Regions from separate parts of the Paenibacillus sp. HWE-109 genome, predicted to be linked through region 3. Evidence: predicted binding sites of a transcription regulator. Region 3 holds the regulator's gene; each other region holds the start of a gene.

Region 1 (3,280 bases), 360 kb from region 3:
GGGGGTTTTATCGATCACATTATCAAGGAAACGTGTTGAATAACGGACAACTTTGGCCAAATCGTCCCAATCCACGTCATGCTTCTGATTATCATAGAACTTGGATAAGTTAATGGCCGACAGATTGCAAACACCCCAAGCCGGAAGCCCTTGTTCCCCGCATGGATTCGTGCAAATAATAGGATTGAAGTACCAACTGTTCGACATTTGGTTGTAGTATTCCATGAACACTACACCCGGCTCCGCCGATTTCCAGGCAGACTCCATAATCGAGTGCCAGACCTCGCGCGCTTTGACTGTCCGATAAGGCTTGACAGTTTTGCCCAGCTTCTTCCACGCATCTAGATTGCCATCCCATTTGTCGTTATAATCAGGATCTGTTGTATCCGGGAAGACCAGTTCCCAATCCAGATCTTCCTTCACAGCTTTCATAAAACCATTGCTTACACAGACGGATAAATTGGCATTCGTTATCTGGCCCATTGTTGATTTCACGGTAATGAAATCCTCTAGATCCGGATGCCAATCATTAATCATAAGCATCAAAGCGCCTCTGCGGCTGCCGCCTTGTTCAATTAACCCTGTTGTATAGCTGAAAAGTCCGCCCCAAGAAACCGCGCCGCTCGAAGATCCGTTAACTCCCTTCACCACAGAACGACGCGGCCTGAGCGAAGATAGATTGATGCCAACACCGCCGCCGCGCGACATGATTTCGGTCATTTCGGTCAGTGTGCTCATAATCCCGCCACGGCTGTCGTGCGGTGATGGAATGACATAACAATTGAACAGCGTCAGTTCGTCACTGGCATCAGCGCCAGCAGCAATCCGGCCACCTGGTACAAGCTTCCAATCCTGCAAAATGTATCTGAATTTTTCTGTCCATTCCTCACGTTTCTCAGGCGTGGCCTCAACGGATGCCATCGCGCCCGCTAAGCGATCCCACAATTCATCCGGTGTTTTTTCGATGTTCAGCGTCAGCTTTTCAACAGACGATTCTACCGTTTCACCGCTTCGTGTTTTTACTTGGACACGATTCCCCTCACGGCTAATAATTTCGCCAACTTCTTTGGCTGGAAATTTGGGATCATCCTTGGTTAACACAAGTACGGTATCCCCCACCTTAGCAGCGCTCGTATCGGCATTTTTCAGGGCATAGCGATCCAAAAATATTTTCTCACTCAATCCACTTAGTTTACTGCTTGACGGTACGATACCCATACGATTTCCTCCCAATAAGCTACAGACTCAGCTGTGATCAACTAGCCAATACGCGATAAAATCTCTGCGAATTTCAATATATAGTGTCTTAAAACATTATACAACACAATATATTGATACTCTAATGGATAATTAACCATATTCCCTCAATTTGACAAGCGTTTGCTTCGTTTTCTTATTCTGCCTTACAAATCCTCTTTATTTCACACCTTTTGACGCTGGCGTATTCCTCTGCTAACCTATACTTAGGATAACACATAAGCCTCAATCTTAGAACATTCGTTCGCAATTATATTTCAATTCACATGAATAATAAGGAGATGACTTCCCTTGTATTTTTACAAAAATCAATTTCTAAGCAAGAACGACATACAGATATCGCCTGATGATCGCGGCTACTATTTCGGTGATGGCATTTACGAGGTATTCCGCGTGTATAATGGTCAGATTTATGAGCTGCAGGCACATCTGCAAAGACTTGGGAGAACAGCTTCCGAAGTTCGTATCGCCCTGCCATATACAGCCTCCGAAATTGGCGATATGCTGACTGAGCTTGTCCACAAAAACAAACTGGTTGAAGGCACCGTCTATTTGCAAATTACACGCGGTGAAGCTCCTCGCGCTCATCCTTTCCCTGAGCAGGCGGAACCGATTGTACTTGCCTACTGTTCTGTGGTGCCAAGACCGGTTGCTTCCATACATAAAGGTATCCACGCGATAACGCTGGCTGATATCCGCTGGCTTCGCTGTGATCTCAAGACATTAAATTTGCTGCCCAATGTAATGGCCAAACAAGCTGCTCTTGATCATGGCGTGCAAGAAGTCGTCCTGCATCGAGACGGCATCGTTACCGAATGCAGCGCATCGAATATTATGATAATCAAGGATCAGGTTCTGTACACGCATCCGGCGAATCATTTGATTTTGCATGGTATCACACGTGCAGTCGTGCTAAAATTGGCTCTTTCCCTCGAAATAACGGTGCAAGAAGAAGCCTTTACAACGGAGCAGCTGTATCAAGCAGATGAAGCCTTTATCACGGGTACGACAGTCGAAATTACACCGCTTCTTCAAATAGACGGCAAACCGATCGGCAGTGGCGCACCTGGCCCCCTTACGCAGAAGCTGCAAAACGAATTTGTACACACTTTCAGCTAAAATTGCTCTTCGAGTTCCTACCTGACAAGCGCTCGATAGCGCCGATTCACGGCTTTGCTGCCCAGAGAAATGTGCCTCTTGTTAGCGATTAATCCTATAAGGGAACTGACGGACGCTATTTTTTACTAGAATAGCGCACTATAGTTCCCTCCGCGCGAGGCAGTCCGAGTCCTCCTCGTTTACTGTTACATGTCAAAAAAAGAAGAACCTTGAACATCCACAACTCTCGTGGCTTTCAAGGTTCTTGCTATTTCTAACGGCGTAAATTCCAATCATCAGTACCATACTTCTCGCGCACAAGCTGATCACTCAGCTCCATTTCATAAGCCGTCAAGCCAGCCTCCACAAGTTCTACACCAAGTCCGGCCGCAATCTCACGACGAAAGGCTTCCTCGACTTGCCCGAGTGTCACTGGTTCTTTCCCCTGCACACGAAGCAGATCATTAATTGCCACAGCTTTCTTCAGAAAGCTTTGTTTCATCCGCTCTCCGACCTTCTCATTGGAAAAACGGAGCATCCGGAATAGTTGATCCGTATCCATATCAAGCAATATTGAACCGTGCTGCAGCACGACGTTTTTTTGCCGAACCTGTGCGCTCCCCGCCACTTTGCGGCCTTCTACCACAAGCTCATACCAGGAAGGGGAATCGAAGCACGCCGCCGATCCCGCCGAAGCGTATTTCTCTTTCTCTTCATCGCTCGCAAGCTGTACCATCTCAGCGGCCAATCCCAGCGCTCGAAAACCTTGCAGCAACCCTTCGCTCAGCACCCGGTAGGCTTCCGTCACATTGCGCGGTATCCCCGGATAGTCCTCTGCCACAATAATGCTGTACGTCAATTCCTTATCGTGGAGAACGGCTCTCCCGCCGGTTGGACGACGAACGAAGCCAATTCCCTCCTTGGC
Region 2 (3,280 bases), 500 kb from region 3:
GGTGCGAGTACACAATTCGCCATGATCCCGCTTAATTTCTTGAAACCTGGTAAAGTAGGCAGCTACGTGCTGACTGGCGCTTGGGCAGAGAAAGCGGTCCAAGAGGCAAAATTGTTCGGAGAAGTGGCGATTGCGGCTAGTTCCCAGGAACAGAAATTCATGAAAATTCCGGATCTGAGCGAAATCAAGATTCAACCGGATTCCGCTTACCTGCATCTGACTTCCAATGAAACAATTGAAGGCGCTCAGTTCCAAAGTTACCCGGATACAGGGAACGTGCCTTTGATCGGTGACATGTCCAGCGATATTTTGAGCCGGCCTGTGGATGTCTCCAAATTCGGCATGATCTATGCCGGGGCACAGAAGAATCTCGGTCCGTCCGGTGTGACGGTGGTCATTGTCAAAGAAGACCTTCTGCAGGATCTGCCGAAAACAATCCCGACGATGCTTCGTTATGAAACGCATGGCAAAAACAATTCGCTTTACAATACACCTCCGGTTTACTCTATCTACATGGTGAACCTCGTATTGAAATGGATTCAAGAGCAAGGTGGACTAGCTGTTATTGAAAAGAACAATTTGGAGAAATCAGGGCTTATTTATAGCGCGATTGACCAAAGCGGTGGTTTCTACCGGGGTCCTGTTGATCAAGGCAGCCGTTCTGCGATGAACATTACGTTCCGTTTGCAAGATGAAGAGCTGGAGAAAAAGTTCATCAAAGAAACAGAACAACATGGATTCGTCGGCTTGAAAGGCCATCGCAGTGTTGGCGGTCTGAGAGCTTCCACGTACAATGCAGTTCCATATGCATCTTGCAAAGCACTCGCTGACTTTATGAGCGATTTCCAAAAACGCAACGGCTAAGTTTGCGATCCAAGCTGCTCAGGCACATCCTCGTGTGCGCCTGAGTAGCTTTTTTTGTTTCAGGATAGAAGTGTGGCTTGTTCGGTTTTGATGTCCTTAGAGGGACGCTGAGGCGCTCTAAGGAGCTTGTGTTTGGGTGTAGGTTTGATCTATATCTAGTAGGCTATATGTCTAACTCACAGTTTCGACAAATCTGAAATTTCAAGTCTTTTTTGAAAAAATATTTTTGAAACCGTCGGAGCCACGCCCAGTCTAGGTTTAGGTATTTTGCTAGTTAAAAGACACAATTTCGAGCGTTGACAAACACAATATATTGATATAAATTTGAAACTATCAACTAGATGTCGTGAAAAAAAGCGAATCTGCGAGGTTGATAGGTCTATAGGAAAATAGTCGCAGAAGCCATGCTGGGCGGCACTTTGACGGTTTATTCGCAGCAAAATACACGGTCTGAAGGCTCGGTATTTTGTCGATAAGGCGAGATCGTTTCCTGGATTTAGCAGTAAATGGTTTTTGAATAATTTACTAGATATAGGGTTATATACATAAGAAACACAAGATAGAGATTGATGGATAGGAGACGGTTCCGATGCTGATTGCTTACGATTCGAAGACGGGGAATGTTCGCCGATTTATTGCCAAGCTCAAAATGCCGGCGATTCAAATAGAGGAAGCGATGAAGATGGACGAGCCATTCGTGCTCGTTACGTATACAACGGGGTTTGGTCAAATCCCCCCGAAGGTCGCTTCCTTTCTGGAAAGCAATTCCTCCCGAATGATCGGTGTAGCAGCAAGCGGCAATCGGAATTGGGGAGACGGTTTTGCCAAAAGCGCAGACACCATTTCACAATTGTACGACGTGCCTGTGTTAACCAAGTTTGAGTTATCCGGCACCAAAAATGACGTAGAACGATTTGTTCAGGGGGTACAAGCAATTGCGGCACATTGAGCTAAATAATTTATTGATGCAACGCGGAGCGGATGGCTTTTTTCAACTAGAGAAGGATAAAGAAGCCGTTGAAGTTTTTATGAAGGATGTCCATAGCAAAAGCCTCTCTTTCCCCGATACCTCTTCCAAGGTTCGCTATATGATCGAGCACAATTACTACGAGAACGTCTATGAGCATTACACACCCGAAGAAGTTAATTCTGTGTACCAAGTGGCCCACGACAATGAATTCGAGTTCGCTTCTTATATGGCGGCTTCGAAATTTTATACAGATTATGCATTGCGCAGTGATGACAAGACCTTGTATCTGGAGCATTTCCCGGATCGCGTAGCGATTGTAGCTTTATATTTGGGACGCGGTAATGCAGAAACAGCTCGTGTGCTGGCCGTCTCTATGATGGAACAGCGTTTGCAGCCCGCAACGCCGACGTTCCTCAATGCAGGCAAAAGCCGTCGCGGTGAAATGGTTTCCTGCTTCTTGTTGGAAATGGATGACTCGCTTAACTCAATCAACTATGTTCTGGCGACCTGCATGCAGCTGTCCAAAATTGGCGGCGGTGTAGCTGTCAACTTGTCCAAGCTCCGTGGTCGCGGTGAATCCATCAAAGGTGTAGAACGCGCTGCAAAAGGAATTATGCCAGTACTTAAGCTCATGGAGGATGCTTTCTCTTATGCCGACCAAATGGGTCAGCGCAAAGGCTCAGGAGCGGCGTACTACAATATTTTCGGCTGGGACGTTATGGAGTTCCTGGACAGCAAGAAAATTAATGCGGATGAGAAATCCCGCTTGAAGACACTTTCGATCGGTCTCATTGTACCGAATAAATTTTATAAATTAGCGGAAGAGAACAAGCCGCTGCATGTTTTTGCGCCATACACAGTCCTGCAGGCTTATGGCAAGCATATGGATGATCTGGATATGGATGCAATGTACGATGAGCTTCTGGCGAATCCTAAGGTGAAGAAGAAAGTTGTCATGAGCGCACGCGATATGCTGGTCAAAATTGCGACAACACAACTGGAATCCGGCTATCCTTATATGATGAATCGGACGAATGCCAATCGTGATCACGCGCTGAAAGGCATTGGGACGATTAAAATGTCCAACCTGTGCACGGAAATTTTCCAATTGCAGGAGACTTCGGAAATCAATGATTATGGGCAAGATGATACCATTTTAAGAGATATTAGCTGTAATCTGGCTTCCATGAACATAGCCAATGTGATGGACCGCAAGAAGCTGCGTGAAACAGTGCATGAAGGCATGATTGCTTTGACTTCGGTAAGCGACATGACTACGATCTGCAATGCGCCAGGTGTTGCCAAAGCCAATCGCGAGCTGCATTCCGTTGGTTTGGGAGTCATGAATCTTCACGGGTATTTGTCGAAGAACAAAATCAGCTATGAGAGCGACGAAGCCAAAGATTTCGTTCGTACTTTCTTCATGGCGATGAATTTTTATTCCAT
Region 3 (3,280 bases):
CGGGATGTGTCCTTATCGTGATGGGTCTTTTGAAAATGTTATAGTCTAATTAGGAGAGAACTGCCCATGAATATCGGGTTAACAGGAGGAATCGCCTGCGGCAAAAGCACGGTCAGTGCCATGCTGGTTTGCCGCGGCGCTCTATTGGTAGATGCGGATCAAATCGCCCGTGATGTTGTCGAGCCCGGCAGCCCTGTTCTTGAACAGGTTGCAGCCCGTTTTGGACAAGCTGTTCTGCAACCAGATGGTTCTCTTCATCGCAAAAAACTAGGTGAAATCATCTTTGGTCAGACAGAAGCACGGAAACAGTTGGAAAGTATTTTGCACCCCCCTATTCGTAAACAAATGCGGGAACAGATGGAAGCCTACGAGCAGCAGTATCCGAACAGGTTGGTTGTGGTGGATGTCCCTTTATTGATAGAATCAAATTTGAGCTTTATGTTTGAAGAAGTCTTAGTCGTCTATGTGCCGCGTCATGTGCAGTTGGAGCGACTTATGCACAGAGATGGTTTAACCGAGACCGAGGCTAATAAGCGGATTAACTCTCAGATGTCGATTGAAGAGAAACGCCAAGTGGCTGATATCGTGATTGACAACAGCGGGTCATGGGAACAGACCCAATCTGAAGTAGAGCGATTTTGGCTAAGGAAGGGGCTCTCATGACGTTTTTGCGTAAAAAACGCGTTTTTGCCCTTTTACTCGTCTGTTTTATCGTGGTTCTCTTTATGAACAGTTCATTTATCGGGAGAAAGCTGTATCCCATCTACTTTGAGCAGGAAATCAGGCAGAGCGCGGCGAAACACCATATAGATCCTTTTCTTATTGCTGCGATCATTCGCGTCGAGACGAACTATAAGCACCATTTGGAGTCCAAAAAAGGCGCGTTAGGTCTGATGCAGCTCATGCCGGATACGGCAGACTGGATTGTGGAATCGACAAATCTAGAGCCGCATGCACAAAAGGATTTACTCGAAGTAGATGTGAACATTAATTTGGGGTCATGGTATCTGAGTTGGCTGCAGAAGCATTACAATGGCAATTTGGTTTATGCGATTGCTGCTTATAATGCGGGTCAGGGTAATGTGAATAAGTGGAAGCAAAATGACATTTGGGACGGCTCCCAAGCGAACATCAATCAAATTCCGTTTGGTGAAACGCGTCATTATGTTCAGCGAGTTTTGTATTATTATGAGAAGTATACGAATCTTTATTCCGAGCGCTGGGGAGCTCTCCCCAAACAAAACAAAGAAGCATTGGACTAGCTCCTTGTGGGGGCCTAGAGTCCAATACTTCCTGTTTGGCAGATTCAGAAGCTAATCTTCAAGATTACTTGAATTGACCAGCCAAAGATTGTTCTGCGATTTGTACCAGGCGACGAGTAATGTGACCACCGATGGCACCAGTGTCACGAGTAGCCATATTACCGTAGTATCCATCTTGTGGGATAGAGATACCTAGCTCTTGAGCTACTTCGTATTTCAACTGATCCAACGCTGCGTTAGCTTGAGGAACGACTAATGTGTTGCTGCTGCGGGATTGTCCTGCGCTCATGTCTGTTCACCTCCTTGTCGGTTGGTACTAGTATTGTGCGCAAAACGGCGAAGTTCATAACTTGTAACATATGGTAATCCTTCAACCATTCAACCAGGAGAGAAAGGAGTGAAAAGCGAATGAAATGTCCGTTTTGTGACTATTCCGGTACGAAAGTGCTTGATTCCCGTTCTGCGAATGAAAATAAATCGATCCGTCGGCGTCGTGAATGCGAAAAATGCGCAAGAAGATTCACAACCTTTGAGATGGTGGAAGAAACTCCGCTCATCGTGATTAAAAAAGATGGCAGCCGGGAAGAATTTAGTCGAGAGAAAATTTTGCGGGGCTTGATTCGCGCCTGTGAGAAGCGGCCTGTTTCGATGGAGCGACTGGAAATGATCGTATCCGAGGTCGAAATGCAGCTGCGCACGACAGCTCATGCTGAAGTCGAAAGTCTGGGCATCGGAGAAATCGTTATGGAGCAATTGTACCCCGTCGATGAAGTGGCGTACATTCGCTTCGCTTCCGTCTATCGGCAGTTTAAAGATATTAACATGTTCTTGAAGGAGCTCACGCAAATTCTGGGAAAGCATGATTCCGGATTGCTCCGGGATAAATAAATAGCTGTAAGTTGCACCCGCAAGAATAAATCACAGCGGCAGCGCTCGCGGTTTGCAACTACGAAATCTGACAAAAAAGTAGAAAAAGACAGCGGGTTTCCCGTTGTCTTTTTCTTTTGCAAGCTTATAAATTCAGCAATTACTTGATTATCATGAATTGAAAAAAAATATTTTATAGACACCAACCGACTGTATTTTTGATTGCGTTGTTGCATAATTCTTTTATTGAGTACGATTGTCCAATTCACTTCGCAGAAAATGTATAAATCGAATGGATTCTTCAGGGGTTAAAAGATTGTCATCAAACTTAAAGGAGAACATGTCCAGAATATCGCTCTCAGGAAGATGCAAATGTTCAATCAATTGCCTGACATCCAAACTCATTGCGCCATCTAACGTGATTTTACCCATCATTATTATCTCCTCCTAGGCTTTCTACATGAATCGGACGGAGGCTATACCGGTAGCTGGCTGACATCTTGACCATTGTGACATGTCAATTTAGTCCCTATAGCTTTGCGTCACCACTTTTCAATGGTTTTGCCTTTATCGTACCGATTCATGCTTGTATCAAAACTATATCACATTTAAGGATCAGGTTGCATTAATTACAATTACATTTATTCGAAGGATGGTTGAAACATATGTCCGTCAATTCTAATCCAATCCCCCATATTTCTTGCGAGTTAGATATCGTTAAGGTTGCTTATTCACTGGGAATTGATCAAGATCGCTTACTGGCTTATGTGTACTCAAATGTGCAAGCAACCAAACAAATCGATGACAAGGAGCTATCGCCGGATTATCAGAGTTGACGGTTCGCATAGGTATGGATGCAAAAAGATCCTCAATTCCACAAAATCGGGGAATTGAGGATCTTTCTTTATCTTTCTTCCGTTAAACCATGATTTTGCAAATATCGTTTGTGAATTCAACCGGATCCTGCAGCGGCAGGCCTTCGATCAAGAGCGCTTGATTGTAGAGGAGAGCTGTGTACAGGTTCAGCTTATCCTTATCTTTGGCAAGGGCGTCTTTCAGTGAAGCGAAAACGTCATGGTTGATATTGATTTCCAATACCTTCTCAGCTTTCACATTCGGATTGTTTGGCATCGCATTTAAGATTTTTTCCA

What was found. Region 3 encodes NrdR, which represses ribonucleotide reductase genes. Its sites were predicted from a motif close to AACACNATATATNGTGTT; they were not measured.
Region 1: the regulator NrdR is predicted to act here: its motif matches at 1,289-1,306, upstream of LOZ80_RS20015 (adenosylcobalamin-dependent ribonucleoside-diphosphate reductase).
Region 2: the regulator NrdR is predicted to act here: its motif matches at 1,167-1,184, upstream of nrdI (class Ib ribonucleoside-diphosphate reductase assembly flavoprotein NrdI).

The regions. Positions count from the first base shown of each region.
Region 1 covers NZ_CP091881.1:4,682,159-4,685,438, forward strand. Annotated here, with positions in the region: gene LOZ80_RS20015 (adenosylcobalamin-dependent ribonucleoside-diphosphate reductase) at 1-1,218, opposite strand, end outside; gene dat (D-amino-acid transaminase) at 1,549-2,376, shown strand; gene LOZ80_RS20025 (lipoate--protein ligase family protein) at 2,630-3,280, opposite strand, start outside.
Region 2 covers NZ_CP091881.1:5,541,098-5,544,377, reverse strand. Annotated here, with positions in the region: gene serC (3-phosphoserine/phosphohydroxythreonine transaminase) at 1-864, shown strand, start outside; gene nrdI (class Ib ribonucleoside-diphosphate reductase assembly flavoprotein NrdI) at 1,454-1,813, shown strand; gene nrdE (class 1b ribonucleoside-diphosphate reductase subunit alpha) at 1,800-3,280, shown strand, end outside.
Region 3 covers NZ_CP091881.1:5,044,499-5,047,778, reverse strand. Annotated here, with positions in the region: gene LOZ80_RS21500 (MntP/YtaF family protein) at 1-44, shown strand, start outside; gene coaE (dephospho-CoA kinase) at 67-663, shown strand; gene LOZ80_RS21490 (lytic transglycosylase domain-containing protein) at 660-1,262, shown strand; gene LOZ80_RS21485 (alpha/beta-type small acid-soluble spore protein) at 1,327-1,551, opposite strand; gene nrdR (transcriptional regulator NrdR) at 1,671-2,150, shown strand; gene LOZ80_RS21475 (hypothetical protein) at 2,373-2,564, opposite strand; cyclic di-GMP riboswitch class I at 2,610-2,705, opposite strand; gene LOZ80_RS21470 (hypothetical protein) at 2,795-2,965, shown strand; gene htpG (molecular chaperone HtpG) at 3,048-3,280, opposite strand, start outside.